DNA from 3 places in the Polaromonas sp. P5_D5 genome. Region 1 is predicted to be linked to each of the others. Evidence: predicted binding sites of a transcription regulator. Region 1 holds the regulator's gene; each other region holds the start of a gene.
What was found. Region 1 encodes sigma-54, which starts transcription at its own class of promoters, with help from an activator protein. Its sites were predicted from a motif close to TGGCANGNAANCTGCTTT; they were not measured.
Positions count from the first base shown of each region.

Region 2: glnK (P-II family nitrogen regulator) is a predicted target of sigma-54. The motif match lies at 4,407-4,424, and genes of this name have one in related genera.
Region 3: ACXJKE_RS16615 (ammonium transporter) is a predicted target of sigma-54. The motif match lies at 2,809-2,826, and genes of this name have one in related genera.

Region 1 is NZ_JBFUMJ010000006.1:101,405-111,421, reverse strand. It holds gene ACXJKE_RS20260 (THUMP domain-containing class I SAM-dependent RNA methyltransferase) at 1-787, opposite strand, end outside; gene ACXJKE_RS20255 (RNA polymerase factor sigma-54) at 829-2,364, opposite strand; gene lptB (LPS export ABC transporter ATP-binding protein) at 2,510-3,301, opposite strand; gene lptA (lipopolysaccharide transport periplasmic protein LptA) at 3,316-3,942, opposite strand; gene ACXJKE_RS20240 (thiol:disulfide interchange protein DsbA/DsbL) at 4,102-4,749, opposite strand; gene ACXJKE_RS20235 (SPOR domain-containing protein) at 4,878-5,510, opposite strand; gene argS (arginine--tRNA ligase) at 5,565-7,250, opposite strand; gene ACXJKE_RS20225 (PsiF family protein) at 7,385-7,681, shown strand; gene ACXJKE_RS20220 (HTH-type transcriptional regulator ArgP) at 7,829-8,749, opposite strand; gene ACXJKE_RS20215 (LysE/ArgO family amino acid transporter) at 8,846-9,487, shown strand; gene ACXJKE_RS20210 (DUF2214 family protein) at 9,509-9,958, opposite strand; gene ACXJKE_RS20205 (LysR family transcriptional regulator) at 9,977-10,017, opposite strand, start outside.
Region 2 is NZ_JBFUMJ010000004.1:82,762-92,778, forward strand. It holds gene ACXJKE_RS16845 (YoaK family protein) at 1-2, opposite strand, end outside; gene glcE (glycolate oxidase subunit GlcE) at 6-1,127, opposite strand; gene ACXJKE_RS16855 (SMP-30/gluconolactonase/LRE family protein) at 1,209-2,135, opposite strand; gene ACXJKE_RS16860 (ammonium transporter) at 2,361-3,899, opposite strand; gene glnK (P-II family nitrogen regulator) at 3,932-4,270, opposite strand; gene ACXJKE_RS16870 (YifB family Mg chelatase-like AAA ATPase) at 4,852-6,396, shown strand; gene ACXJKE_RS16875 (OmpA family protein) at 6,440-10,017, opposite strand, start outside.
Region 3 is NZ_JBFUMJ010000004.1:36,245-46,261, forward strand. It holds gene ACXJKE_RS16600 (phosphate/phosphite/phosphonate ABC transporter substrate-binding protein) at 1-1, opposite strand, end outside; gene ACXJKE_RS16605 (hypothetical protein) at 234-626, shown strand; gene ACXJKE_RS16610 (hypothetical protein) at 786-1,247, opposite strand; gene ACXJKE_RS16615 (ammonium transporter) at 1,287-2,738, opposite strand; gene ACXJKE_RS16620 (sulfite exporter TauE/SafE family protein) at 3,254-4,012, shown strand; gene mrdA (penicillin-binding protein 2) at 4,181-6,259, opposite strand; gene mreD (rod shape-determining protein MreD) at 6,512-7,030, opposite strand; gene mreC (rod shape-determining protein MreC) at 7,027-7,947, opposite strand; gene ACXJKE_RS16640 (rod shape-determining protein) at 8,006-9,049, opposite strand; gene gatC (Asp-tRNA(Asn)/Glu-tRNA(Gln) amidotransferase subunit GatC) at 9,332-9,631, shown strand; gene gatA (Asp-tRNA(Asn)/Glu-tRNA(Gln) amidotransferase subunit GatA) at 9,640-10,017, shown strand, end outside.

The sequences.
Region 1 (10,017 bases):
TGCCGAACACCGGCGCGGTAGGTTCGGTGATGGCGGCTTCGGCCTGGTCGAGCAGACCGTCCCAGACATGGCCCTGGAAAGGCAGGTACTTCTGGAAGGCAAAACGGCGGTTGATGCCGGGTGCGATGTTGCACGCGATCTGCGCGGCTTCAATCGCGATGGTGCCCGAGCCGCAGCAGGGGTCATAGAGCGGCACGCCTTCTTTGCAGAGCTGGTCCCAGCCGCTGGCGGCAATCATGGCGGCGGCCAGGGTTTCCTTCAGCGGGGCATCACCCTTGTCTTCACGCCAGCCGCGCTTGAAGAGCGGCTCACCCGAGGTGTCGATGTAGACCGTGACGGTGTCCGTCGTCAGGTGCACGTAGACGCGCACGTCGGGCCAGCGCGTGTCGACGCTGGGGCGCACGTCGTCGAACTTGGCGCGAAAGCGGTCGGCGATCGCGTCCTTGATCTTCAGCGCCGCGAAGTTCAGGCTTTGCAGCGGGCTGTGCTGGGCGGTGATCTCGACCTTGAAGGTCTGCTTGGGCGTGAACCAGATTTCCCAGGCCACGTTGGCAGCAGCGTTGTAGAGGTCTTGCTCACTGCGGTACTGGTTATGCTGCAGTTCGATCAGTACACGCTGCGCCAGCCGGCTGTGCAGGTTGAGCTGCAACGCGTCGCGCCACGACGCCTGCAGCTGCACGCCGGCGCGCCAGGCTTTGCCGTCGATCCCGGTGACACGCTTGACCTCGGTGGCCAGCAGGGTTTCGACGCCTGCGGCGCACGGTAAAAACAATTGGAGTTGATTCATGACTGACTTTGAGGGACGGGCAGCGCGGCCTGATTGGGCGGCTAGAGTGATTTGCGCAGGTTGGCGGGCGCTATGCGCAGGGCTTCGCGGTACTTGGCCACGGTGCGGCGTGCGCATTCAATGCCCTGCTCCTTGAGCATTTCGGAAATCTGGTTGTCGCTGAGCGGTTTCTTGAGGCTTTCGGACGAGACAAATTGTTTGATGAGCGCGCGTACCGCCGTGCTGGAAGCATTGCCGCCGGTTTCGGTGCCGAGCGCGGAGCCGAAGAAATACTTGAGCTCAAAGGTGCCGAAAGGGGTGCCCATGTACTTGGCCGTGGTCACGCGGGAGATGGTGGACTCATGCAGGCCCAGCTCGTCGGCGATTTCGCGCAGCACCAGCGGGCGCATGGCGAGTTCACCGTGCGTGAAGAAATTTTTCTGCCGTTCCACAATCGCACTGCTCACGCGCAGGATGGTGTCAAAGCGCTGCTGGATGTTCTTGATGAACCAGCGGGCCTCCTGCAGGCGCTGCTGCAGCGCCTGGCCGCCCTGGCCCTTGTGCTGCTTGAGGGCATTGGCATAAATGTCGTGCACGCGCAGGCGCGGCATGACGTCGCCATTGAGCGAAACCTTGAAGCCCCGGCCCGACTTGATGACGATGACGTCGGGCACGATCAGGTTGCGCTCCACGTTCACGAAGCGGCGCCCGGGCTTGGGATCGAGCCGGCCTATCACCGTGATCGCGCCCTTGATGGCGGCTTCGGTGAAACCGCACAGGTGCGACAGGCGTTTCACGTCGCGCTTGGCCAGCAGCTCCATCGGTTGCTTGCACATGGCAATGGCTGCGCGGGTTTCTTCGCAGTCCTTGCAGTCCAGCAGCTGCAGGCTCAGGCATTCCGCCAGGTTGCGCGCACCGACACCGGCAGGCTCCATGTGGTGCAGCAGCTTGAGCGCCATCGCAAAACGCTGCTCCAGTTCTTCCGCCTGCGCCATGTCATCTCTTGCAAGACCGGCCGCGAGCGACGCCAGGCTGTCTTCAAGGTAGCCGTCGTCGTTGAGCGATTCAATGAGGAAGTGCAGCGCGGCACGGTCTTCCTCCGACAGGCGCAAGCTCAGCGATTGCCGGTGCAGGTGGTCCTGCAGCGACTCATGGCTGCCCGTGAGGTCGGAGGCCTCGGCTTCGCTCTCTTCATTGTTGTTCTTGCGCGCCGGTGCGTCGCTTCCCCACTCGCTGTCGTCGGGCGTGGTTTCTACCGTGCCATCGCCTTCCCAGCTTTCCTCGAGCTTGGGCTCCGCACTGACTTCTGCGTCATTCGGGGCTGTAGCGCTAGTCTCGTCTGCGCCGCCAGCTATCGAATCCGTAGCAGATTCAAACTCGCGGCTGTCCTGGCTTACCGGCGTGTTGATGTGCTCCAGCCCAAACTCTTCGCGCACCGCCGTCTCTTCCGACACTTCCAGAAACGGGTTTTCGTCGAGCATCTGCTCGACCTCCTGGCTCAACTCAAGCGTCGACAGCTGCAACAGCCGGATCGACTGCTGTAGTTGAGGTGTCAGCGCAAGATGCTGCGAGACGCGGAGTGACAGACCTTGTTTCACTGGATTTTCAAACTTGCGGAAGGTTGAGGCAATACGTCTTTAACCAGCGGGCGCCGCGGAACTGGCTTTGCCAGGCCGCAGGCGCCGTCCCCGGAGGGGGAGAGGGAGCTACACGAAGTGAGCGACAACAGGGGGGAACCATGTTCTACATCTTGAAGTGTTCGCCGAGATAGACGCGGCGCACATCGGCGTTATTCACGATCTCGGACGGTGTGCCTTGCGCCAGCACGTGGCCGTCGCTGATGATGTAGGCGTGGTCGCAAATGCCCAGTGTTTCACGCACGTTGTGGTCGGTGATCAGCACGCCGATGCCGCGCGATTTGAGGAAACCGATGATGCGCTGGATTTCGATCACGGCAATGGGGTCGATACCGGCAAAGGGCTCATCCAGCAGGATGAAGCGCGGCTGGGTTGCCAGCGCCCGCGCGATTTCGACCCGGCGGCGCTCGCCGCCCGAGAGCGCCGGTGCCGGTGAATTGCGCAAATGATCTACCCGCAAATCCTGCAGCAGGGCGTCGAGCCGCGACTCGATGTCTGCGCGCCCCAGCGGTTTTCCGGTTTTGTCGAGCTGCAGCTCCAGCACGGCACGCACGTTTTCTTCCACCGTGAGCTTGCGGAAAATCGACGCTTCCTGCGGCAGGTAGCTCAGGCCCAGGCGGGCACGCAGGTGAATCGGCATGTGCTCGACCGACTCGCCGTCGATGGAAATTTCGCCTGCATCGGCGCGCACCAGGCCCACGATCATGTAGAACGAGGTCGTTTTGCCCGCGCCGTTGGGGCCCAGCAGGCCCACGACTTCGCCTTTTTGCACGGACAGCGAAACGTCCTGCACCACCTTGCGGCTGCCGTACGATTTTTGCAGACCTTGCGCAACAAGGCGGCTGGGGGTCAGGGCAGGAGCGGCCGGGGCCGCTGAAGTGTCAGTCACCACATCCATCTGTGCAGGTCTTTCTAGTTCTTTTCATTGCCCAGCGTCGTGCTGGGGCGCAGAACCGGGGCTGGGCCCGCGGGCGGTGCCGCAACGGGTGCCGAGGCTGTCGCGCGGGGTGACAGCATGGCGCGAACCCGCCCCGTGGGGTTGCTGGCCGTACGGTTTTGCGCGCCCCCATCCACGGTGAAGACGTCGGTGTTGTTGTCATAAACAATCAGGCTGCCGGTGGTTTCGTCCACCAGGGTGGCACCGTTGTAGCGGCGCACCACCGCCCGCTTGATGAACTTCACCAGGTCGGCGCGGCTGTCATATTCAATGCGTTCGCCTTCGCCTTCGATGTACTCGTCTACGCCGTCACGCTTTTTCCGGTAAAACGCCAGCTTGCCGGGCGCCGCGACGGACACCGCCTGCTGGTAGCCCTCGGGATCCTGCATGACGTCAACGCGCTCGCCGCGCACGATGGTCGTGCCCTTGGTGATCACCACATTGCCGGTAAAAACGCTGGTTTGCTTCAGGTCGTCATAACGCAGGGCATCTGCCTCCGCGTTCATGGGTTTGTCCCGATCAGCTTTTTCGGCAGCGGCCGGGAAAGCCGACCCCAGCGCCAGGATGACCGGCAGGATGAGGGAAAAAATGGGGTGTTTCATAAGGCACGAATCTTGCTGCTTGGTGTTGGGTCATTGTAGCCATGCCAGCTGCGGGAATGGCTTGCACGGGGAATATTAGGGGCATAAAAAAACCCGCCGGAAATCGGGCGGGTTTTTTGAGCCGGTGTTTGGCGCGGCGCACGGCCGCGGGCGCTTTCTTTATTTGGCCTTGCGGGATTGGGTGATCAGGTGATCTGTGACCTGCAGCGCGCGGGTCATGGTTTGGGTCTGGTCCGACGAGGTGTAATAACGCCCGGCGATACCCAGCGACGGCACGCCGGCCACTTTGTAGCTATCCTGCAGCTGTGTGGCCTTGCGCGCCTTGGAGGCGACCGAAAAGGAGTTGTAGAACTCAACGAATTTGGCCTTGTTGAGGCCCTGCTTTTCAGCCCATGCAGCTATCAGCTCAGGCGTGTTGAGCGGTTGTTTTTCCACATGAATCGTGGCAAACACCTTCTTGTGAAGTTCCTCAATTTTGCCCATGGCCTCAAGCACGTAATACAGGCGCTGCTGAGGTTCGAAATCGGGCCGGAAGGACACTGGAACACGCCGCACGGACACGTCCTTGGGGATCTGCTTCATCCAGGCTTCGAATTGCGGCTCGAAGGCGTTGCAATGGGGGCAGTTGTACCAGAAGAATTCCACCACCTCGACCCGGCCGGCGGCGGCTTCGGTCGGCGCCGGCTTGTCCAGCGTCAGGTAATCCTCGCCGTCCTTGAAGGCCTTGGCCTGGGCTTGTGCCAGGGTGGGCAGGGCGGCGATGCCGCCCAGGGCGGCGGCTGAAAACGAAAACTCACGGCGTTGCATCAGATTTTTCTCCTGGAATGACAGAAATAGCCCGGAAACCGCCCCTCTGGCGGATGCCTCGTGGCGCGGGGTATAGGGGTTTGTACACCAGCCTCGTGAAAAGTTCAGCCTATCGTTGGATGAGGGCTTCAGCGCTGGACCCGGACCAGCGCGGTTTCAATGGAATTGTTGTCCAGGCGCTCCTTGGCCTTGTCGGCATCTTCCTTCTTGTCGAAAGGGCCAAGACGCACGCGGTACACGGTGCGGCCAGCCTGCTCGCGTTCCGTCACTTTGGCCTGCATGCCCAGCAGCAGCAACTTGGCGCGTTGCTGTTCCGCATCTTCCGGCGTGCGAAAGGCACCGGCCTGAATGAAATAGCTGAAGGGATCCGCTCCCGGACCGGATGACAGGCCTTCGACCTTGGCCTTTGCCAGATCGCCCAGCGGATCGGCAGGCGCTGGTTTGGCCACTTTGGCCGGCGCTGAAGCGGCGGCCTTGGGGGTGGCTCCGGCGGAGGGGTCGGGTACTGGAACACCAGGCACTTCAACCGCTGCCGGAGGAGGCGGCTTGGGCTGGTTTTTGCCGGCCAGCGGGGCGTTCGGGTTCCAGTCCTTGTTTTTCTTGGCTTCAACAGCATCGCTGTCGGGGTTGCGTGCCTGGCTCTTGTTCATGAAAGGAACCGGCACCTTGGTGATGTAAACCGCCACCGCCAGCGCCGCGCCCAGGCCGATCAGCGCGCCAATGATCAACCCCAACAGGGTTCCGCCTCGTTGTGTATTCATACCTTGCCCACGTTCATTGCCTTGTCCTGAAATTCGCATGGTTTTCGCCACGGTTTACATCTTGCGCGGGGCGCTCACGCCCAGCACTGCGAGGCCATTGTGCAACACCTGCGCAGTCGCGGCGACCAGCGCCAGACGGGCAAGCTTCACAGCTTCGTCGTCCACCAGGATGCGCTCGGCATCGTAATAGCTGTGATAACTGGCCGCCAGCTCACGAAGGTAAAAAGCCACGTCGTGCGGTGCAAATCCGTCAGCCGCGTTGGTCAGCATGTCGGGGTACTTGGCCAGCAGCAGCATCAATGACTGCGCCTGCGGGCTGTCCAGCGCCGAGAGGTCGACAGCTTTGAGGCTGGCTTCGTCGCCACCCTGGCCGGCCCAGGTGGTGAGGATGGAGCAGATGCGCGCATGCGCGTACTGCACGTAATACACCGGGTTTTCATTGTTTTTGGCCAGCGCCAGGTCAATGTCGAAGATGTATTCGGTGTCCGGCTTGCGGCTGAGCAAAAAGAAGCGCACGGCGTCGGCGCTGGTCCATTCGATCAGGTCGCGCAAGGTGACGTAGCTTCCGGCGCGCTTGGAAATTTTGACCTCTTCGCCGTTGCGCACCACGCGCACCATGGTGTGCAGGACGTAGTCGGGGTAGCCCTGGGGAATGCCTTCGCCGGCGGCCTGCAGCCCGGCGCGCACGCGGGCAATGGTGCCGTGGTGGTCCATGCCCTGGATGTTGATGGCCTTGCCGAAGCCGCGCTCCCACTTGGCCAGGTGGTAGGCCACGTCGGGGACGAAGTAGGTGTAGCTGCCGTCGCTCTTTTTCATCACGCGGTCTTTGTCGTCGCCGTAGTCGGTCGACTTCAGCCACAGCGCGCCATCCTGCTCGTAGGTCTTGCCGGCCTCTTTCAGTCTGGCCACGGCGCTATCGACACGGCCCGAGCTGTACAGGCTGGACTCAAGGTAGTAGTTGTCGAACTTCACCGAGAAGGCCTTCAAGTCCAGGTCCTGCTCGTGGCGCAGATAGGCCACGGCGAACTGGCGTATCGAGTCCATGTCTTCCACGTCGCCCGAGGCGGTGTATTCGCGGTCGTCCGACTTGACGGTCTTTTTGGCCAGAAAGTCGGCCGCGATGTCGGCGATGTAGTCGCCGTTGTAGGCCGACTCGGGCCAGCCGGCGTCACCGGGCTTGATGCCTTTGGCGCGCGCCTGTGTGCTGGTGGCCAGGGTCTGGATCTGCACGCCCGCGTCGTTGTAATAGAACTCGCGCCAGACCTTGGCGCCTTGCGTGGCGAACAGGTTGCAGATCGCATCGCCCAGCGCGGCCTGGCGGCCGTGGCCCACATGCAGCGGGCCGGTCGGGTTGGCCGAGACGAACTCGACGATCATCTTGCGTGCCGGGTCGGCCGGCTGCACGCCGAACTGCGCGCCGGCGGCCAGCACTTCGCGCACGGTCTCCTGCTTGGCGGCGGGCTTAAGGCGGATGTTGATGAAACCGGGGCCGGCGATTTCGATGGCGTCTACCCAGCGTTCAAACGCGGGCTTCTTGAGCAGGTTGGCGCGCAGGCTTTCGGCCACCTGGCGCGGGTTGAGCTTGAGCGGCTTGGCCAGCTGCATGGCGGCCGTGCAGGCGAAGTCGCCATGGGCCGCCACCTTGGGGGATTCAAAGGCAGCTTTGTCGCCTGCGCCGGGGGAAAGTTCTTCCAGCCCCGCGGCCAGAGCCGCGAGCAGGTCTTTTTTAATCGAGAGCATGGTCTGATTTTACGGTTAAGCCATCTGCCGTTCGGACCCCTCAGATACCCTGTCATCGAATTTGCCCGGCGCGGCGTTATGTGTTGGAATTCCAGCCGGAACTCAAACCTGTTTCCCAACCCAATGGAGCCACCATGAAAAAGCTGTTATCCCTGATCGCCGCCGTTTTTGCCGTCTCGATGGCCTTGTCTCCGGTGGCGCACGCCGCGGACGCTCCAGCCAAAACCGCACAGCAAACCAAAATGGGCGCCTGCAACAAGGACGCTGAAGGCAAGAAGGGCGATGAGCGCAAGGCATTCATGAAAGAGTGCCTGAGCGCCAAGAAAGAAGCACCAACGCAGCAAACCAAAATGAAAACCTGCAACGTCGACGCCAAGGGCAAAAAAGGCGACGAACGCAAAGCCTTCATGAAAGAGTGCCTGAGCAAGTAAGCCGGTCTTTTCAGATCAAACCAGCCCGCCATGAATGTCATGGCGGGCTTTTTTTGTGCCAATATTCCTCCTGGGTGCTATTAATTCGATAGCTGTTTGCGCTTGTCTACAAAGCGCTAGCGGTACTTTTCATCTATAAATGCACCGTCACACCTGCAGCAGCTGCCCCTGCGCCGCCTGCTTGACCGCCTGTGTCAATCGTTGCGCCGCAACGGATTCACGTGCCCAGTGCTGCCAGTACAGCCGCACGTCGACCGTGCTGCCCGGCAGCACTTCCTGCAGCGGCGGCTTGCGGGTGCGCGCGGCCAGCAACAGGTCGGGCACCATGCCCCAGCCCATGCCAAGCTCCAGCGCAAGCTCGAACGCATCCACCGCCGGCACGAAGTGGCGCGGGTACAGCGCGTCGCGCAGCCCGAAATGCTGTTCAAGAAAAGTATCCTGCAGCGCGTCCTTGCGGTTGAAGATCACGGCAGGGCTGGCCAGCAGGCGATGGGCCAGCCGGTTCGGTGCGGCCTTGCCACCCGCCGCGGGCTCGTTCCACTGCGCCACCAGCGCGGGCGAGGCCATGCAGCGGTAACGCATCACGCCCAGCGGTTCAGCCACGCAGCCCCGCATGGCCTGCGCCAATGCGGTGACGCAGCCCGTGACATCCCCGCTTTTCAGGGCTTCCTGGGTGTGGTCCTGATCGTCCACCACGACATCGAGCAGCAGGCCGTTAGCGTGCAGGGCTGAGGCCACGCCCGGCAAGAACCACGTGCTCAGGGAGTCGGCGTTCACCGCCACGCTGAGGCTTTGCAGGCGAGCGGGCTTTCCCCCGCCCTGCAGCCCGGCCAGCAGATCACCCTCCATGAGGCGAACCTGCCGGGTGTGCCCGAGCAAAGCCTGGCCGGCCGACGTGGCGCGTACCTGTTTGCCGCGCACCAGGAGCCGCTGCCCCAGTGCGTTTTCAAGTGACTTGATGCGCAGGGACACGGCAGCCAGCGTCAGGCTCAGGGCCTTGGCGGCTTCGCCGAAACTGCCGTGCTCAATCACGGCGGCCAATGCTTCAAGTTGTCGGGCATCGAGCATGTTGTTAGGCGCCTACTAAATCAATTAATAATTGACTAAAGCTAATTTTAGTTAATTCTATTTAACTATTATGAGCCCTGGCACACACTTGCGGCCATGAACCCGCTCACCGCCCCCGCCTTCCTGACTGGCATGGTCCTCAGCCTCTCGCTCATCATGGCCATAGGCCCGCAGAACGCTCACGTGATCCGCATGGGCCTGCTACGCCAGCATCTCTGGCTCACCGTCGCCGTCTGTGTGCTGACCGATGTGGCCCTGATCGCCGCAGGCGTTGCCGGCCTTGCGCAACTGGGCGGTCTTTCCGACAAGCTGCTGGGCGCCATGACCGGCGCGGGCGCGCTGGTGCTGCTGGTGTATGGCGCCCAGGCCATGCGGCGCTTTCTGCAGCCTGCGCACGCGTCTGCCCAGAACCCCGATATGGCCGGCGCAGAGGCCATGCCGCGCCGCAAGGCCATCGGGCTGGCACTGGCGCTGTCGTGGCTCAACCCCCATGCATGGCTGGACACCGCCGTGGTCATCGGCACCGCATCACTGGCTTACGCCCGGCCGGACAACGCCGTCTTCGGCCTGGGCGCCATCACGGGTTCATTGCTGTGGTTTACCGGCCTGGGTGTGGCGCTGTGGTGCGTGGGGCGCAGGCTCAACACACCGGCCATATGGCGCGCGATGGACCTGTTGGTAGCGCTGATGATGTGGGGCACCGCCTTCTGGCTGGTGCATGGCCTGTTTTCAGCCTGACGCTGCAGCGCGGGTGCGTGCCTAACCAAAGCCTCGGGCCAGAAAGACGGCGGCCAGCGGAATGAACGGCAGGATGTGCGCCTGCACCATCACCAGCCGCCGCGCTTGTTTGACTTCCAGCGCATCGGGCAGGGCGCCGCTGGCGCGCAACTCACGGCGCCAGCGCAAAAACATCATGGTCGGCTTGATGGAAATCAGCCCAATCGCCAGGAACATGACGAGCTTGACGTACAGCAAGGGGTTGTGGGCGTACCAGGCCGCGCCCTTGCTGCCCAGAAACACGCGCGCCAGGCCGGTCAGGAAAACCGCGCCGGCCGAGATGCCGTAGACCATGTCGATCTTGCCGAGCCTCTCGATCACGGCGGCGTTCAGCCACTCGGTGCGGCACAGCGCCGCCTCGCTCGCCAGAAAAACCACCATGGTGAGAATCGCCAGCAGGTGGGCATAGGCCAAAAGAGATTCGAGAACCATCGTCGGGATCCTTTCCAGTCAGGGTTTTGTGGTGGTGGCGGCTGGCGACGAGCACCAGA
Region 2 (10,017 bases), on a different contig from region 1:
ATGAACTACCAGCCCGCCGCCATGCGGCCGCGGTTAAGGATTCCGGCGGGATCGAACTCGCGCTTGAGGTCCCGGTGGATCCGGTCCAGCGGCGGCTTTAATGCATCAAATCGGGCTGTAGCTCCCGCTGGCATTGCGCTGACAGCTATAAAAAGAGTAGCATGCCCGCCGGCCTGAGCAGCGGCCGCGCGCAGTGCCTCTGCCTGCCCGGCGCCTGCCCGTACCCATCGCTGGGCGCCATGCCATTCCACCAGCGGCGAGTCGGGCAAATCCGGAACATGGGCCGTTTGCGGCAAGGACAGCCGCCACAAGTCCTGGTCGGCCTGGCGTGCCCGGAACCACGGGTGCTGCTGGTTGCGACAGTCCTGCCAATAGCCGGCAGCTTCGGCGCTGCCTTGTTTCTCGCCGCCCAGCACCTTGCAGGCGGCTTCGACGGCGGCGACAGCGCCGCGCAATCGCAGATAGAGCGTACCGATGTCGGCTTCTTCCGACCAGCAGCTCGCGTTGAGCGGTAAGGGCCGGCCGCCCCAGGCGTTCAGCCAGTCAAGCGCCTGCGCCTGGCTGCATTCAAAACGCAGGGTGGCCTCGGCAGGCGCCACCGGCAGCACCTTGAGGCTCACTTCAGTGAGCACGCCCAAGGTACCCAGGGCACCCGCCATGAGCCGTGAGACGTCATAACCCGCCACATTTTTCATGACCTGCCCGCCAAACGTGAGCAGTTCGCCACGCCCGTTGATGAGCTTGAGGCCCAGCATGTAATCACGCACCGCGCCCACGCTGGCGCGTGCCGGCCCGCTCAGGCCGCTGGCGACCATGCCGCCCACGGTGGCTTTTGCCCCAGAATCGTCAAAACGCGGCGGCTCGAAGGGCAGGCACTGGCCCTGGGCCGCCAGCAAGGTTTCGAGTTCAGCCAGCGGCGTGCCGGCGCGCGCAGTCACGACCAGTTCACTGGGTTCGTAGCTGATCACACCCGCGTATGGCGTCATGTCGAGGATGTCACCTTCCAGGGATTGGCCGTAGAAGTCCTTGGTGCCGCCACCCCGAATACGCAGCGGCGTACCGGCGGCAGCGGCAGTGCGTATTCGCCCGCGCAGGGACTCCATCACATCATCGGTATCTGAAGGCATGGCTGGGATGGTACGTGGGTATCGCGCCTGGGGAGTTGATCTTTTTGCATGCCGCCTGTTCGGTTTTTTCAGAGGCGAAGCTCAATCCTCGAAAAAATTCACCGGCAAGCCGGGCACATCCACCCGCATCGAAAACACGCAGCCCGACTCGGGATAGGCCTGCAGCTCGGCAGCTGGCCGGTTGTAGCGTGCCGTGGTGATGTAAAGCGTTTGCAGGTCGTCGCCGCCAAAACACGGCATGGTCGGGCATTGCGCCGGCACGGGAATTTCAGCCAGCAACTCTCCTGCCGGCGACAGCTTGAGAAGGCGCGCACCTTCAAACATGGCCACCCAGTAGTTGCCCTGGATATCCACCGCAGCGCCGTCGGGCCGCCCGCCGTAACCGGGCATGCCGAACTGCCAGCCAGCGGGTTTGCCGGGCCATTGGTGGAAAACGCGGCGGTTTGCCATGGCGTTGCTGTCGGCATCCCAGTCCCAGGCATGTGTGGTGTGCGTGGGGGTGTCCGTCCAGTACACGGTTGCGGCGTCCGGCGACCACGCCAGGCCATTGGCGATGATGGCGCCGCCTGCCTTGCGTTCTACCGCAGGCACAAGGCTATTGCGGCAGTCGATGGAAAAAAGCTCGGCCACGGACTTGTCCCGTGGTTCGTACATCGTGCCGGCCCAGAAGCGGCCGCGCGGATCGGCCTTGCCGTCGTTGAACCGCGTCGTGGCAGTGTCATGGCCGGCCCGCATGAGTTGCTGGAGCTCGGCGCCCCACTCGCGGGCGCGGTAAATGCCGTCGCGCAATGCGATCACCAGGCCACTGCCTTGCCCCTGTGTACGGGCCGGCGCAATGCTGCCGGGCTCCGACGGCATGGGCCAGCTTTGTACCGTCCCCATAAAGACGTTGCAGCGGTGAATCTGCCGGCCTGGAATGTCAACCCAATACAGCATTTGCTCGTCGGGATGCCAGAACGGCGATTCACCCAGTTCACTGGGTTGTGCAACAACGGTTTGCCATGTCATGCGGCGTTCCTTGAAAGGCTGAAAAGTGGATAGGCACCCAAGGTTAGCACCGGCAGGGCCACAGCCGGAAACGCCCCCGCAACCCAATCCCGGCGATCATGCAACGCCCACAAGGCACGCGCCAAAAAAAACAGCCCACCGGCTTGCGCCAGCGGGCTGAACATCCAAAGGAGATACTCAATCAGGGGGCTGCCCTGGGGCAGCCCGAATTCGTCTGACTATGAATTAACGGTTGTAGGCGGTCTCACCATGCGAGGTGATGTCCAGGCCTTCGCGTTCGTCTTCTTCGCTGACGCGCAGGCCGATCGTGAGGTCAACCACCTTGAAGGCGATGAAGGAAACCACACCGGACCAGACGATGGTGATCAGCACGGCCTTGGCCTGGATCCAGACCTGGCCGGCGATGGTGTAAGCGTCAGGCGTCACGGCCGTGGCGGTCACCCAGTCACCCACGAAGCTTGGGCCACCCAGGGCTGGCGAGTTGAAAACGCCGGTGAGCAGCGCGCCCAGAATACCGCCCACGCCATGCACGCCGAACACGTCGAGCGAATCATCGGCGCCCAGCAGTTTCTTCAGGCCGTTCACACCCCAGAGGCAGGCGAAGCCGGCGATCAGGCCGATGATCAGGCCGCCGCCGATGCCGACGTTGCCGGCTGCGGGCGTGATGGCCACCAGGCCGGCGACGGCGCCGGACGCTGCGCCCAGCATCGAGGCCTTGCCGCGCATCAGCGCCTCACCGACGCACCATGCCAGCACAGCGGCAGCGGTAGCACCCAGCGTATTGATGAAGGCCAGGGCGGCGAAGCCGTTGGCTTCCAGGGCGGAGCCGGCGTTGAAGCCGAACCAGCCCACCCACAGCAATGCGGCACCGACCATGGTTAGCGTGAGGCTGTGAGGGGCCATGGCTTCCTTGCCGTAGCCGATACGCTTGCCGATGCAGAAGGCGCCGACCAGGCCGGCGACAGCGGCGTTGATGTGCACCACAGTACCGCCCGCAAAATCCAGGGCGCCCATTTGCCAGATATAACCGCCCTTGGCGCTCATGGCGTCGGCGACTTCCTTGCCGGTGTAGGCGTCAGGGCCCATCCAGAACCAGACCATGTGGGCGATAGGTGCGTAGCTGAAGGTGAACCAGATTGCCATGAACAGCAGCACTGCGGAGAACTTGATGCGTTCGGCAAAGGCGCCGACGATCAGCGCGCAGGTGATGCCGGCAAATGTAGCCTGGAAGGCGGCGAACACGATCTCGGGGATCACGACACCCTTGCTGAAGGTGGCGCCATTGGCAAAGGTGCCCGCAACGTTGTCCCAGATGCCCTTCATGAAGAGCCGGTCGAAGCCGCCGAAGAAGGCGTTGCCTTCGGTGAAGGCCAGACTGTAGCCATAGATAAACCACAGCACGACGATCATCGAGAACGTCACCATGACCTGCATCAGGACCGACAGCATGTTCTTGCTGCGGACCAGACCGCCGTAGAACAGCGCCAGGCCGGGCACGGTCATCATGATGACCAGCAGCGTGGAAACCATCATCCAGGCGGTGTCGCCTTTGTTGGGAACGGGCGCAGCGGCAGCCGGTGCAGAGGCTGCTGCTGCAGCGGCGGGTGCTGTCGCTGCGGCAGGCGCGGCGGCGGAAGCAGCAGCTTCAGCCGGCTTGGCTTCTGCGGCGGAAGCGGCGGGTGCAGCTGCCGGGGCCTGCGCCATCACGGCGCCGGTCGTCAGCAGGCTCAGTCCCAGTACAAGGGAGGCAAGTAGTTTTTTCATGTCTATGTTCTCTTCGTTTTTTGGGGTAAGCCTTACAGCGCTTCCTTGCCGGTTTCACCGGTACGGATGCGCACGACCTGCTCGAGGTTGTAAACAAAAACCTTGCCGTCGCCGATCTTGCCGGTGCGGGCGGCGCCCTCAACCGCTTCAATCACGCGATCCACCAGCTCGTCGGAGACTGCTGCTTCGATCTTGACCTTGGGCAGAAAATCGACGACATACTCGGCGCCGCGGTACAGCTCGGTATGGCCTTTCTGGCGGCCGAAGCCTTTGACTTCAGTCACAGTAATGCCTTGCACGCCAATGCCGGAAAGCGCTTCACGCACTTCGTCCAGCTTGAACGGTTTAATGATGGCCGTTACGAGTTTCATTTTCAGGTTTCCTCCAGGGATGAATAGGGAAGCAGCATCGTCAAGCACCACCTCAGCCGGATTAAGGCTTTTGTACGAGTCATTGCTGATGGAGTCTCCGTAGAAGCTCCAAAGGTTGGCAACTTGCGTGGACTTCTTAGCAGGTAACGTGCCAAAGACGCTTTGCATGGATGACCGGCCTGCCCTTGAACTTCGAGCGAACCTCCGCGAATTGCGCCGAATACGATGCACCAATAAAGGGCATTCAAGCGCACAATTTTGGAGCATAAAACCAAAAAAGCATCACCAAGCCTGTCTTTAGTGCACGGCGGTCTTCTGCAACGTTCGTTTCTGGGATGGTCAGCACCAGGAGATCGGCGGCAAGAATGCCACGGCGGATCCCGGCACTGACACAACCAGGCAAATGCGCGGGACGAAAGTGAGTGCCGCTATCGGATGCAGTGGGGCACACCTTTCTGGTGAACCGGCGGGTGGCTTCTCTCGCTAGGCGATACTCGTCTTACGTGAAGGTCTGGTGCGCCTGCAACCCGGGATGGCCTCGGGTTCAGTTGTGATGCCGCCTCTGAGGGAGGGAGTTTCGAATGAGCTTGTCTTTAGTGCATAGCCGCGCCTTGTTGGGCCTGGAAGCAAGGCCGGTGCAGGTGGAGGTGCATCTTGCCAACGGCTTGCCCAGCTTTACGCTGGTCGGGCTTGCGGAAACGGAAGTCAAGGAAGCGCGTGAACGCGTGCGCTCGGCCGTCCAGAACGCCGGACTGGAATTTCCCGCCAATAAACGCATTACGGTCAATCTGGCACCCGCCGACCTTCCCAAGGATTCCGGCCGGTTCGACCTGCCCATCGCGCTCGGCATCCTGGCGGCCAGCGGCCAGATCGACGCCCGCAAACTGGAAGGCTATGAGTTCGCCGGCGAGTTGTCGCTGGGCGGCGACTTGCGGCCCATTCGGGGAGCGCTTGCCATGAGCCTCGCCCTGGCACGCCCGGAACGGCTGGCCGCCGAGAAGCTGCCGAAGCTGGTGCTACCGGAGGCCAGCGCCCAGGAAGCAGCGTTGGTCCCCGGCGCCGAAATCTTTCAGGCGCACCATTTACTCGATGTGGTGAGGCAATTTTTGCCGGGCGACACCCCCATCGAAGCAGGGGAAGGCTGGTCTCGCGTCAAGCCGATCGTGCCTTCGGGGCAGTCCCCGTATCCTGATCTGGCCGACGTCAAAGGCCAGGCGGCGGCCCGACGCGCCCTGGAAATTGCCGCGACCGGCGGGCACAGCGTACTGATGATGGGCGCCCCAGGCTCCGGAAAATCCATGCTGGCACAGCGCTTTGCGGGCCTTCTGCCGGCCATGACCACCGAAGAAGCGCTGGAAAGCGCAGCGGTGGCGTCATTGGGCGGCCGGTTCACGCTGGACAAATGGGCGATACGCCCCACCTGCGCGCCTCACCACACGGCCAGCGCCGTTGCGCTTGTCGGTGGTGGTTCCCCGCCGCGGCCTGGTGAAATTTCCCTGGCGCACCGCGGCATCCTGTTTCTGGATGAGCTTCCGGAGTTTCCGCGGGCAGCCCTGGAAGCCCTGCGTGAACCGCTGGAGTCCGGCACCATCACCATTTCGCGAGCCGCCCAGCGCGCCGAGTTCCCGGCGCGCTTTCAGCTGGTTGCAGCGATGAACCCTTGCCCCTGCGGTTACCTCGGCTCGAGCTTGCGGGCTTGCCGTTGTTCGCCCGAACAGGTGTCGCGTTACCAGGGCAAGCTCAGCGGCCCGCTGCTGGACCGCATCGACCTGCATGTTGAGGTGGGTGCGCTCGCAGCCGATGAACTGGTCAACGCGGCGCCGGGCGAGGCCACCGCCGTTATCAGGGCCCGGGTTGCCACGGCACGTGATCGTGCTATTGCCCGGCAGGGCACCACCAACCAGGCACTGGAAGGCCAGGCCATTGATGCGCAATGCCAGCTCGATGACGCGGCCGCGAAATTCCTGAACACAGCAGCAGCGCGGTTAGGGTGGTCAGGCCGCAGCATTCATCGCTGCCTGAAAGTGGCCAGGACGATTGCCGACCTCGCAGGCGCACAGGCCGTCCAGGTCGTCCACGTCGCGGAAGCCGTGCAGTACCGCCGGGCGCTCAAGGCAGCCCATTGACCGCCGCCGCACAACCGCGCGAAGGCCTGTTAATTTCAAACGTTCAATAGGTGGCAAGCACATTCAGGAACCAGCCCCGGCTGCGGTAAGACAGGTCGGTCAGGTCATCGGAATACTTGGTGAAGTTGTATCCCACCCCAACCTTCACCCCCTTGCCAAGGTGGCGATAGACACCGAGGAGCATGCCGGCTTTTGCATCCTGCGCCTCCGTGGCGCGCAGGTTGCGCCATTCAATCAGGGCGTCCCACTCCTTGACCAGGTGAAGATCCGCCCGGAAGATCAGAAGATCAGCACGGCTGGAGAACCACTCCCCGCCGGCAACCGGCATTTTCAGCTCGCCGATGCGGAACGCGTATTTGGCGCCGACGGAAAGCCACGGCTTCACGTCGTAAATCGTGTCGACGGAAAACACCTGGCTGCGCTGCGCGTAGTCGGCCGCCTGGCCCGAAGGGGTCAGCTGGCCCGCGGTCGGCACGTTGTGCAGATTGGTGTACTTGAACAGGGTGTTCCAGCGGTCGTTGTCAACCGGCCGGTAGGCGCTGCCCAGCACAAACTCATGGTAGTTACCGTCGACAAAGGCCCCCTGGCTGTTGCTTGAACGCGAGACATTGAGCTTGCCCAGCACGCGCCAGGCAGGGTCCACCTGCATGCCCACCGTGTTGCGCATCAGCCAGGTGGTACGTTCGCCGGACACATTGCTCCGGTCGTTGCGCCACTCAAGATTACCGCCGTATTTCAGGCTGTCCTTTTTGTAGCCGACAGAGCCACCGAGCGCACGGCGCCTGAGGTCACCAGCCAATGGGTCGGACACGGTTCCGAACTCGACCTTGGCGCCCCAGTTCCAGCGGTCATTGGGCGACCAGTCCATGCCAAAGGCTTGCGTCAAGCTTTGCGGGCCGGCCCCATTGACTGCACGGCCCTCGCCGAACACCCGCAATTGATCGGACACGCGGGTGCTTGCACCAGAGACCAGCGTCCCTTGGCGGCCGCGCCACGCGACATCCGGGCTTTCTGTTTCCATCGTGTACGCCAGATAGGCATTGCTCCGGTCGGAGATGCGGTAGTCGGCGCCCAGCTTGCCGCCGGCGCCCATGCTGCCGCCGGATGCTTCGCCGCTGAGCTTCACGCGTTCGCTGACTTGCAGTGCGCCACCCAGGCCGACGCGGTTGTTGGGGTCGCGCGTATCGTCACGCTCCAGCGTCCCCTGAACGTAACCGTAAGCTTCCCAGTTTTCTTTTTCGCCGGGTTTTCCACCCGCACGATCAGGCCGGTAATCCGCCCTCACCTGCGCATCCGTGCGCGATCCGGTCTGGGAAAGCAACGGACTGGCATTCGGCGTGACATTGGAACGATCGTCCGCACGGACCCCGACAGCGACTTCCCATTCGCTGTTCAGCGTCTGCCGCACCGCAAGCTCGGCGTTCTGGTTATTCTGCAGATCGCCGTCGCGCTTGTCTGCCTTGACCAGCACGCGCGTGCCCGGAGCAAGCTCCACATCGGCAGCGGCACCGGCCTGCCGGACCGCCTCGCCGCCTATGCCAATCTGCCCTGGGGCCGAATAACCGCGGTCACGGTTCTGGACATAAGAGGTGATCTTCCCCTTCATGCTGTCGGTGACTTCGGCGAGATCCACCGAGCCTTCCAGACGTTCTGCGCCGGCCGACTGGATGCCGCCGTTGTTCAGCGTGTTAAATCCAAAGCCGCCATCAAGAGAGGTTTGGGCCCCATTGCCCGGCCCCTTTGAGCGTGCCGCCTCAAACTTCAGCCAGGTGCCAGGCTTGTAGCGCAGCGTCCCGTCGATTCCCTTGAGCGTCTGGCTGGATCCTGTTTCGCCCTGGTGGTAGCTGCTGGCGCCCAGCTGCACATGGTCGTTCAGCCATTGGCTCGCGCGAATGCCGGTCGACAGGTTGTTGATGGCCGTGACGCCGGGCGCAAACTCGTATGTCGTCACGAGGTAGACCGGCTGGCCGCCTACCGCAGACGCCATGATCAGGCCGGCGCCGGCGCCAGTCGCGGACAAGGGCGACTGCAACAGAATACGGCCTTGAAGGTAGTTGATCTCGTAATCCTGCGTAGGTGCGAGCTCGCGGCGCTCGATCACCATGCCGGAGTCCTTGTCGCGGACCTCGATCCAGACGCGCTCCGAGCCCTGTGTGATGTCGAGGTGGCGCAGGTAGTACAGCGAGCCTCCCGTGCCGCGAAACTCCTCGCGCGAAGCCAGCGTTCCCGGATCGGCGGCAAAAGCATCAATCTGGGTCTGTTTTTCGCCATAGGTCGTGGCATCTTCAGAGCGGTAGCGTACCTGTGCGCCATATAGGCCGCGTGAGTATTGCATCAGCTCCGTTCCGCTCCACGAGGTCTGGAAGTTACCCCACATGACGTGCGAGTCGCCTTTTTGCAGTTTGACAAAAAACTTGCCCTGCGTCGGCGCATCATCCACCGTTGTGCTGTCATCGCCGTAGACGGGGTAATAGAGGTTGGGGTCAATACTGCGCAGAAGGTATTTGGGATCCTTGCTGGAGAAGTTGGAAAACAGGTCCTCGACAGGACCTTCCCGGGTATCGGCCGAAGCCGTCAGCAGCCATTCGCCCTTGATTTTCCCCTTGAGGTAAAAAGCGGCGCGGCCATCGACATACACCTTGTCTTCGTAGTGACTCATGTCACCTGTCACCAGTTTCGCAGGCCCGGAGACATTGTTTTTCCCGACCGTCAAATCCCCTAGTGCCAGGTAAAACCAGTCATCCGCGGCGATGTTGAGGTTGCGGCGAAAGGTGCTTGCGCGCCCGTCCGACTCTTTCAGCGTCACCTCTACAGACTGCGGACCTGCCGGCATGATTTGTTTCATGGCGAACTTGCCCTGCGCATCGATCGGCAGCTCCAGCCCCAGCGCTTCGATACGTTGGCCCGGCTTGAGATTGGTACCGTTGACCGTGACCGTGCCCCCGGTGACCGGAATATTGCGCAAAGCCAGGCTGTTTTCGCCATACCCCGTCAGCCGCTCGCGCTCGAGCTTCTCCGCATCTTCATTGACCGGCATGGCGCGCGCCAGAAGGTTCAGGGATTTCAGACTGGTCTCGTCGAAACGCCCCTGGGCGTCATAAACACGCAGGAGGTAGAACACCTGGTCGCCGGCTGTGTTGGCCGGAACGGTCCAGTTGAGCGCGCCTGACCATGTGATGGGCACGACCTCAAAAGGATGCTCCTGTGTCTTCTGCCCTGCACGGAAAAGCCGCAGTTCGGCCTTTTTGATCCAGGGAATGTAGTTTGACCAGGCCCGAAACTCCGCCACCTCGCCCTTGACCGCTGCATTGGGTGTGGCCCAGGCATTCATCACCGGCGCAATGGCCAGGCTGTCATAACGCACCTGGATGTCAGCCTTCTCGAGCGCGACGTCGGCGCACCGCTGGCCATCTGCCTCATTGGGAATCTCGGAGGCATTGATCGGCTCGCCATCAATCGTGATGCGAAACGGCACGGTAGACTGCCCCACGGCCTGTGGCGTGCAGGGCTTGGCGGCCGCCAGCGGAACAGGAACGCCCGCCGGCGCTGCGGCATCGAACCACACGCGCAGCTCGACGCGGCGATTGCGGGCCATCCCTTCAGACGTTGCGTTCAATGCCA
Region 3 (10,017 bases), on a different contig from region 1:
TACAAAACGCGCCGAACCCCAACACCAAGGCCCCTGACATGCAATTCCACCGCATAAGTCCCTCCTTATATATAAAGCTCACGCATGCTACTGCGTGCGTCCTGCGCTGGCTAGCGCAATTTACCCCCGGTCCGTTTTCCGGCAGTCTTTATGCCCCGGGGGAGCATCCTGCGTTCGCACACCGATGACACAATGCGGACCACGCCGGAAACAGCCGGTGTCGCATTGACATCATGAAACACCTGACCACCCTTTCGATCGCCCTCCTGCTGGGCGTGCTGTCTGCCTGTAGCCCGGCGCCGCGCGCCAGCCAGGACCCGCTGTCGATTGCCCGCGCTCCGGTGGCCGCGGCCATCAACGACTACCAGCGTTGCGCCCAAAGCGCCTTGCAGCCGCTGAAAGACAACCCGGAGCAGTCCGTGTTTGTGCTCGCCGATGCCGCACTGGCGGCCTGCGATGCCGGCCTGGAGCAGGTGCGACGCAGCATCCTGGCGGACAACGCAGGCCACCCGTATGTGGCTGCGTTTGCTGAAGAGGCCAGCGCCAACATCCGCATTCGCACCCGCAACATACTGGCGCACAGCCTGAACCGTGCGCGGGAAGCGCAACCACAACCGGCGAAATAAACCGGCCGCCGGCCCTGCGCCGGCCTATCGCAAGCTCTTCACGAAGCGCGGCGTGTTCGGGGCAAGAACACCGCAGAACCGGCTTTGCCGGGCTGCAGGTGTTGCCACCCTGAGGGGGGTTCCGGCTACACGCAGTGAGCCGAGACAGGGGTCTACAAGTTATCGCAGGCCCTTCACATAGCGCGGCGCGTTCGGGTCGCGCTGGCGGCGCTCCCGCGGCGACTCGCCCTCGCCGAAGATGGCACCGAATGTCGACTCGATAAAACCTGATTCAGGATAGACCTCTTCCTCGGTATCGATGGACCGGGCGCTCTGGCGGTCGGGCACTGGCGCCGGGGCAAGCACCGGCTGGCTGCGCTCCTTCACCACCTCGGACACCAACTGCACCAGCGGCACGCGTGCCTTGGGCTCGGGGGTGGCCATGATTTCTTCCAGCCGGTCGGCCCACACCGCCAGGTCCACGTGGCCATCCTCGGCGGCTTTTTCCCGCGCAAAACGCGCTATTTCGGCGGCGTATTCCTGGTTACCGGCCATCCACTCGGTGTCGGTCACGCGGCCGGTTTTGCGGCGCAACAGCACATGCAGGTGGGCCGCAACGGCAATTTTTTCACTGGAGGGCATGGTGCGCAATCCTTGAAAGTGGAGTCCGTTGTTTGTCAGTTACGTGCCCAACCGCTCGGCGTGCTGGGTGATGTCCAGGCCGTCGCTCTCGGCGGCTTCGCTGACGCGCAGGCTGACGATCAGCGAGGTGACCCACAAGGCCAGCGCCGTCATGAACAGGCTGTAGAGCATGACGGCGCCTGCGCCTATCGCCTGGGTCATCAGGCTGCCCTCGACACCGGAGATGGCCTTGCTGGCAAAAATGCCGGTCAGCAGCGAACCCACAATGCCGCCCACGCCGTGCACGCCGAACACGTCCAGCGAATCGTCGGCGTTGAGCAGGCGCTTGAGGCCCGTGGCGCCCCAGTAGCAGGCCACGCCGGCCACCAGGCCAAACACCAGGGCCGCGCGCGGCGAGACAAAGCCCGCCGCCGGCGTGATGGCGACCAGCCCGGCGACCAGGCCCGAGCACAGTCCCAGCAGGGAAGGACGCCCGCGAACAATCCATTCGGCCGCCATCCACGAGAGAGCGCCCGCGGCCGCCGCGATGTGCGTGACGGCCATCGCGAGGCCGGCCCGGCCGTCGGAGGCCACGGCGGAGCCGGCGTTAAAGCCAAACCAGCCGACCCACAGCATGCCGGCACCGGCCATGGTCAGACCCAGGTTGAAAGGCGTAAACGGTTCACGGCCATAGCCGTGGCGCGGCCCGAGCGCGTAGGCACAGACCAGCCCGGCAATGCCGGCATTGATGTGCACGACCGAGCCGCCGGCAAAGTCCAGCGCGCCCATGCGCGCCAGCCAGCCATTGGGCTCCCAGACCCAGTGGGCAATGGGTGCGTAGACGACGACGGTCCACAGCGACATGAACACCAGCATCGCGGAGAACCGCATGCGTTCCACAAACGAGCCGACCACCAGCGCGGCCGTGATGATGGCGAAGGTCAGCTGGAACATGGCGTAGACCGACTCGGGAATGTTGGGCGCAATATGGCTCACGGCCACCTTCTGCGCGTCCTTCACGTAGTCCAGCCCGGTGAACCAGAGCCGCTCGGGACCACCCAGATAGTGCCCAAGCGCACCTTTGCCGGGCGTGAAGGCGATGGAGTAGCCCACCGCAAACCAGAGCAGGCTGACAACGGCACAGATGGCGACAACGCAGGCCATGACATTGAGCACGCTTTTCCTGCGCACCATGCCGCCGTAGAAAAGGGCGATGCCGGGCAGGGTCATGAGCAATACCAGTGCGGTGGAGGTCATCATCCAGGCGGTGTCGGCACCATTGAGGGTCTCCACGCCGACCAGTCCCGGTTGGGTCAGCGGCGCCGGGGCGGCCGCTGCAGGCGGCGCAGAGGCCGCAGCCACCGGTGCGGCGGGAGGAGCAGGAACAGCGGCCGGTGCGGGGGACGGTGCGACTTCCGGAGCGCTGGCAGTGACTGCTGGCGGCGCCACCGCCGGGGGAGCCGTGGTCTGTGCCAGGGCTTGCTGGCATGCCAGGCCCAAGCATAAAGACATACCCAAGGCCAGAAATCTGTTCATATGCATACGGTGCCCGCCTGTTCAATCAACCAACAATTGGTAACAACAGGCATAAGTCGTGCCAATACCGCAGTAGCTCGTGTGATGGGACTGCAACGGAAAATATGTACTGCAAAAGTGCGCAAACGATTGGCGTGGTGCCCCAAAAACATCCACAGAACCAGCGGCCGCCCAAAGCCCGGGGCCGGGAAACCCCCAATGCACTGGGACAGTGCGCCCGCTATATTGGATGACTTGCTGACGAGCCTTGCTGCTCGCAACGCGAGGAGCCGAGGAGACACGAGAGAGTCATTAAGAAGTACACAAGCAAAGCGGCATTCCACAAGAGATGCAGATTTGCAAAAAGCGCTGGCAACCCCAGCGCTTTTTTTATGCCTCCGCCCTGACGGGGCCCAACCCTCAAAAACCCTCGCAGCCATTGACTGTCGGGCGCAAGCAGCTATCTATTTGATAGCAATGAGTCTGTTCAATGCGATGGGACAATCCGGGCCATGGAATTATTCATCGTCTCGTTGGCCTCCCTGCTCGCCGGTTTTGTGGACTCTATCGTCGGGGGCGGCGGGCTGATCCTGGTGCCGGCCCTGTTTGCGGTTTTCCCCACCACCCATCCTGCCACCCTGTTTGGGGTGAACAAGGGGGCCTCGGTCTGGGGCACCGCGGTTGCCACGGCCCAATATGCCCGTCGGGTGGAGCTTCGCTGGGCGGCACTGTTGCCGGCGGCGGCCGCCGGGTTCACCGGCTCGCTGGCGGGCGCCTGGCTGGTCACCGTCATCTCGCCGGGCTTTTTGCGCAAGACCCTGCCCTTTGTGCTGCTGGCGGTGTTGCTCTATACGCTGGCCAGGAAGGAGCTGGGCCGCCACCATACGCCCCGCTTTACCGGGCATGCCGAAACCGCGGCGGCCTGCTGCATCGGGCTGGTGCTGGGGTTTTACGACGGCTTCTTCGGTCCGGGCACCGGCAGCTTTTTTGTATTTTTATTTGTGCGCTGGCTGGGTTATGACTTTTTGAACGCGTCGGCTTCGGCCAAGCTGCTCAACACCGCCACCAACCTCGCAGCGCTGGCGCTCTTTGCCTGGAAGGGCCATGTCTGGTGGCATTTCGCCCTCACGATGGCCGTGGCCAACGTGGCGGGCAGCCTGCTGGGCACCCGCCTGGCCCTCAAACATGGGGCCGGGTTTGTGCGCGGGGTGTTTATCGCCGTGGTCAGCTCGCTGATCCTGAAAACCGGTTTTGACGCATTTGCGCGCTGACTGTGCGCAGGCCGTTTGCTATTGATTTAATAGCTGCTTGCGCATGTGCTGTATGGGTTTCCGGCAAATTTGGCTTGAAATCCGGCCATCACCGTTTAATGACCAAATTGGCGCCCGGCCCAATAGGGGCATGCGCAAGCAGCTATCAAATCGATAGCGACGGCCGGCTTAATCGGGGTTGATGCCCGCTGCCGCCATGGGCGGCGGCAGCTTGCTGAGCGCCTCCGCAATCGCCGCCGTCCTGGCTTTGGCGGCAGCGGCAGCCGCGGCGTTCGTGGGGCCGGGGGAAGCGCCTGCTGCGCCGGCCGACAGCTGGCCGGCCACGTCGGCGGCCTGGCGCGGCTTGCCGATGGGCGCTGCCGCCAGCCCCTTCTGCACCGCCACCATGTCTTCCTCGCTCGGGTACTGGCCCAGCAGCACATAGTCAAAAACACGCCGTGCAATCGGCGCCGCCACCCCGGCGCCCCAGCCGGCGTTTTCCACGATCACTGCCAGCGCGATCTTGGGGTCTTCCGCCGGCGCAAACGCCATGTAAACAGCGTGGTCGCGCTGGTACTCTTCCATCTTGCTGCTGTTGTACTTGTCTTTCTGGCCGATGGTGACCGCCTGCGCCGTGCCGGTTTTGCCGCCGCTCAGGTAACCCGCGCCGGCAAACACGCGTGCCGAGGTGCCTTCCTGGGTGACGCCAACCAGGGCCTTGCGCACGATCGCGATGTTTTCAGCCTTGTAGCCCAGGTTTTCCGGCGCATCGGCCGGCAGCGGGTGCATCACGCGCGTCACCGGGTCCTGCGTGCCGATCACCAGCCGCGGCCGGTGCTTGACGCCGTTGTTGGCCAGCACGGCCGTGGCCTGCGCCAGCTGCAGCATGGTGAAGGTGTTGTAGCCCTGCCCGATACCCAGTGAGATGGTTTCGCCGGGGTACCACTTCTGGTGCTCCGGCCTTTTATAGGCTTTGCGTTTCCAGGCCTGGCTGGGCAGCACGCCCGTGACTTCACCGCTGATATCGATGCCGGTGATCTGCCCAAAGCCCAGCGGCTGCATGAAGTCGTGCATGGCGTCCACGCCGAGTTCGTTGGCCAGCGAATAGAAGTACACGTTGCTCGACTTCACGATGGCGCGGTACATGTCCACCGCCCCCAGCGCAATGTCGCCGTGGCTGCGGAAGACGTGGCCGCCGAAACTCCAGGAGGCGTTGTCGTTGACGATGAAGCTGGCGGAGCGCTTTCCGGTTTCCAGCGCCGCCATGGCCATGAAGGGCTTGTAGGTGGAGCCCGGCGGGTAGGTGCCGCGCAGCGCGCGGTTGAGCAGGGGCTTGTCCAGCGAATCCCGCAGGTATTGCCAGCTCTCCGTGTCGATGCCGTCCACGAACAGGTTGGGATCGAAAGTCGGCTTGCTGACAAACGCCAGCACGTCGCCGGTCTTCGGGTCCATGGCCACCAGCGCGCCGCGCCGGTCGCCGAACATGTCTTCCACCAGCTTCTGCAGGCGGATGTCCAGCGACAGCATGACGGTGTTGCCGGGCGTGGCCGGGTTGCTGGCGAGTTTGCGCATGGCGCGGCCGCCCGCCGAGGTCTCGACCTGCTCGACGCCGGTGGTGCCGTGCAGCTGCTGCTCAAAACTCTGCTCGACGCCGAGCTTGCCGATGTAGTCGGTGCCGCGGTAGTTGCCTTCGTCTTCGCTGCCTTCAATGATTTCTTTTTCCGCCTGGTTGATGCGGCCGATGTAGCCCACCACGTGGCTGCCCAGCTCGCCATAGGGGTAGCTGCGAAACAGCCTGGCCTTGATGTCAACACCCGGAAAACGGAAACGCTGCGCCGCAAACCGGGCGACTTCCTCGTCGGTCAGGCGCGTGCGTATGGGCAGCGATTCAAAACTTTTGGATTCTTCGCGCAACCGCTTGAAACGCCGCTTGTCGCGCACCTGGATGTCGACCACCTTTTCCAGCGCGGCAATGGTTTCTTCCAGGTTGTCGACCTTGGAAGGCGTGATCTCCAGCGTGTAGGCCGAATAGTTGGTGGCCAGCACAACGCCATTGCGGTCCAGGATCAACCCCCGGTTGGGCACGATGGGCACGATGGCCGTCCGGTTGCTTTCGGCCTGCTCGTTCAGGTCGGCATGGCGGTACACCTGCAAATACACCAGCCGCGCCGCCAGCAGAGAAAAAGCACACAGCACCGCAAAGCTGGCCACCAGCACCCGCGCACGAAAGCGCGACAAATCCGCTTCAACGTTGCGAAGTTCAGTCATGACACTCTGACCCTGCAACCGCCAGAAAGTGCCCACAACAAAGAGGCGATGCGAAGCGAGCCGAAAAAGGCCAATCCGAGCCGCGGAACTGGCTTTGCCAGGCCGCAGGCGGGGCGGCCCCCGAGGGGCTGGAGCCCGCGGCTCCAAGCCTGCCTGCGCAGGCTTGGACGGGCGATAGAGGCGAAGCGTCTCGCGAGCCGCGGCCTGCAAGGCCTCGGGAACACACGAAGTGAGTGACCGTGGGGGCCATATCTAGAGTGGCCGGTTCTGGTCGGGATCGGGTGCACGGCGCTGCGGCACCAGCAGCAGCACGCTTACCACCGGCCACAAAACGGCCTCAATCAGCGGCGCCAGCAGCATGATCCAGCCCGGGAAAATGCCGCCGCCGATCATGCGGATCACCAGCTCCACACCATGCGCCACCGCAAACAGCGGCAGTACCTGCAAGGCCTGCGACGGTACCGTGAACCAGAGCAGGCGGCGATGGATCATCGTGGCAAAAAAGCTCAGCGCCGTATAGGACAGCGCATGCTGGCCCAGCAGTGAGGACTGGTGCACGTCCATGCCCAGACCGAACATGAAAGCCACGCCGATGCCGACACGCAGCGGCTGGTGCACGTTCCAGAACACCAGCACCAGGGCCAGGAAATCGGGCATCCACGGCACGCGGCCCAGGGGCAGCATGTCCAGCAGCAGCGCCGCGATCAGGCTGCACCAGATGAAGACGGGATTGGCCGGCAGCAGCAGCTGCTGGCCCGATCGCATGATCATTTCGAAGCCCCCTTCTTTTTGGGTGCAGGTTCGGGCGTGTCGTCGGGCCGTGGCGGGATCTGGCCGGTGCCGGGCTTGACCACGATAACGTGCCGCGCACCCGTCACGAGCGCCTGCGGTGTGCAGAAAATTTTTGCGAACGCCGATTCCGCGCGCCGCTCGATGCGGCTGATTTTGGCCACCGGCAGGCCGGCCGGGTAGACGCCGTCGACGCCGCTGGTGGTCAGCAGGTCGCCTTGCTGCACATCGGAGTTGCTGCCCATGAAGCGCAGCTCCAGGCCGCTGCCCGAAACGGTCGGGTCGCCATAGGCCACGCTGCGCGCGCCGGTGCGCACATTGAGCACCGGAATCGCCAGGTCGCGGTCGACCAGCAAGGTCACTTCGCTGACCAGCGGATGCACGCGGGTGACTTGACCCAGCACGCCAGACTCGTCCAGCACCGGCGAGCCCAGGTCAACGCCCTGCGCCATGCCTTTGTCGATGATCACCTTGCGGGTGTAAGGGTCCGCTGCGTCATACAGCACCTCGGCAGCCATCACCGGCGTGCCGAGCTGTTCACGCAGGCCCATGAGCTTGCGCAGGCGGTTGTTCTCCTGCGTGAGCTGCTCGACCTGGCCGGCGCGCAGCGACTGGAGCGCGAGCTTGCGGCCGGCTTCTTCGCTGCTGGTTTTGGCCTGATTGAGGGTGGTGAAATATTCACCGCTGCTTTTGACAGCGCGCACCGGTTGCAGCGCCAGCCATTGCACCGGATACAAGGCCGTAGCCAGCGCGGCGCGCACCGGTTGGGTAATGCGAAAACGCGTGTCGGCCACCATCAGGAACAGCGACAGCGCGCTGAAAAACACCAGCTTGGACAGCGCCGAAGGCCCCTGTTTGAAAAAGGGCGGCGGGGATCTGTCGAGGGTTCCTAAAGGCATGGTTCGCTGTCAGGCTGGCCCCGCTTCATGCCCGGCGTGCAGCATGAAGTGAAGACGCTTATTCCGAGGTGAAGATGGAACCCAGGCGGTCCATGCGCTCCAGCGCAATGCCACAGCCGCGCACCACGCAGGTCAGCGGGTCTTCGGCCACCAGCACCGGCAGGCCGGTTTCTTCGGCCAGCAGGCGGTCCAGGTCGCGCAGCAAGGCGCCACCGCCGGTCAGCATCATGCCGCGCTCGGCGATGTCGGCGCCCAGCTCGGGCGGCGTTTGCTCCAGCGCGTTCTTCACGGCGCTGACGATGTTGTTGAGCGGGTCGGTCAGGGCTTCGAGGATTTCGTTGCTGGAGATCGTAAAGCTGCGCGGCACGCCTTCGGACAGGTTGCGGCCCTTGACTTCCATTTCCTTGACTTCGGAGCCCGGGAAGGCCGAGCCGATGCTCTTCTTGATGGCCTCGGCGGTGGGCTCGCCGATCAGCATGCCGTAGTTGCGGCGGATGTAATTGATGATGGCTTCGTCGAAGCGGTCGCCGCCGACACGCACGCTGCCCTTGTAGACCATGCCGCCCAGCGAAATCACGCCGACTTCGGTCGTGCCGCCGCCGATGTCGACCACCATGGAGCCGCTGGCTTCCGACACGGGCAGGCCCGCGCCAATCGCGGCAGCCATCGGTTCTTCAATCAGGTACACATCGCTGGCACCGGCGCCGAGCGCGCTTTCGCGGATGGCGCGGCGCTCAACCTGGGTGGAGCCGCAAGGCACACAGATGATGATGCGCGGGCTGGGCTTGAACAGGCTGCGCGGGTGCACCATCTTGATGAACTGCTTGAGCATCTGCTCGGTCACGGTGAAGTCGGCGATCACGCCGTCTTTCATCGGGCGGATGGCCTCAATGTTGCCGGGGACCTTGCCCAGCATGGCCTTGGCTTCGTGGCCGACGGCCTGGATGGTTTTTTTGCCCTGGGGGCCGCCTTCGTGGCGGATGGCAACCACAGAGGGCTCATCCAGCACAATACCGCGGTCGCGTACAAAAATCAGGGTGTTGGCGGTGCCAAGGTCAATGGCCAGGTCGGTGGAGAAGTACCGACGGAATGATTCAAACATATGCAGGAGTCCGGTTGAGCATGAGCAAACTTCGTTGCTCCATCGCCTTTTTATTGATCAAGCAATTATGGGGAAGTTGAGCCAGAGGCGCTCTGAAATCTGCTTCTGGCACCTAAAAAACGCCTAAAGCCCGCATCCAACCCTGATTTCACACCAAAGGCGGGATAATAACGCATCCCCTATAGATCAATAGCTTTAGCCTGCCTGTTTTTTCAGCTTTACACCTCGTTTCAGCCCCTGTTTTCTGGTTTATTTTTCCCGTATTTCCTTCATCCCTACCCCATGGCATTGACACCCCAAGACATCGCCCGCGTCGCCAATCTGGCGCGGCTGGAATTGCGCCCCGACGAAACCGAGCACACCCTGGCCCAGCTCAACGGCTTTTTTGCCCTGGTCGAGCAGATGGAAGCCGTCAATACCGACGGGGTGGAACCTTTGGCCCATCCGGCCGCGGTGATCGGTGAAGTGGCCCTGCGCCTGCGCGAAGACGTCGCCAGCGAGCCCAACCAGCGCGAGGCCAGCCAGGTGAGTGCGCCCGCCGTAGAACGCGGCCTGTTCCTCGTGCCCAAGGTGATCGAATGAGCGGCGCCATGAAATCTTCTTCCGCTTCTTCTGACCTCCACGACCTGGGTGTTGCCCAGCTGGCCGCCAGATTGGCCGCCCGCGAAGTCTCCAGTGTTGAGGTCACGCAACATTTCCTGGCCCGGATCCAGCAGGAAAAGCTGGGCGCCTTCCTGTCCACCAATGCCGACGTGTCGCTGGCGCAAGCCAAAGCCGCCGACGCGCGACGGGCCGCCGGTGAACGCACACCCCTGCTGGGCGTACCGCTGGCGCACAAGGACGTTTTCGTCACGCGCGACTTCCCCACGACAGCCGGCTCAAAAATCCTGGAAAACTACCGCAGCCCCTTTGATGCGACCGTGGTGGGCAAGCTCGGCGCAGCCGGCATGGTCACACTGGGCAAGCTC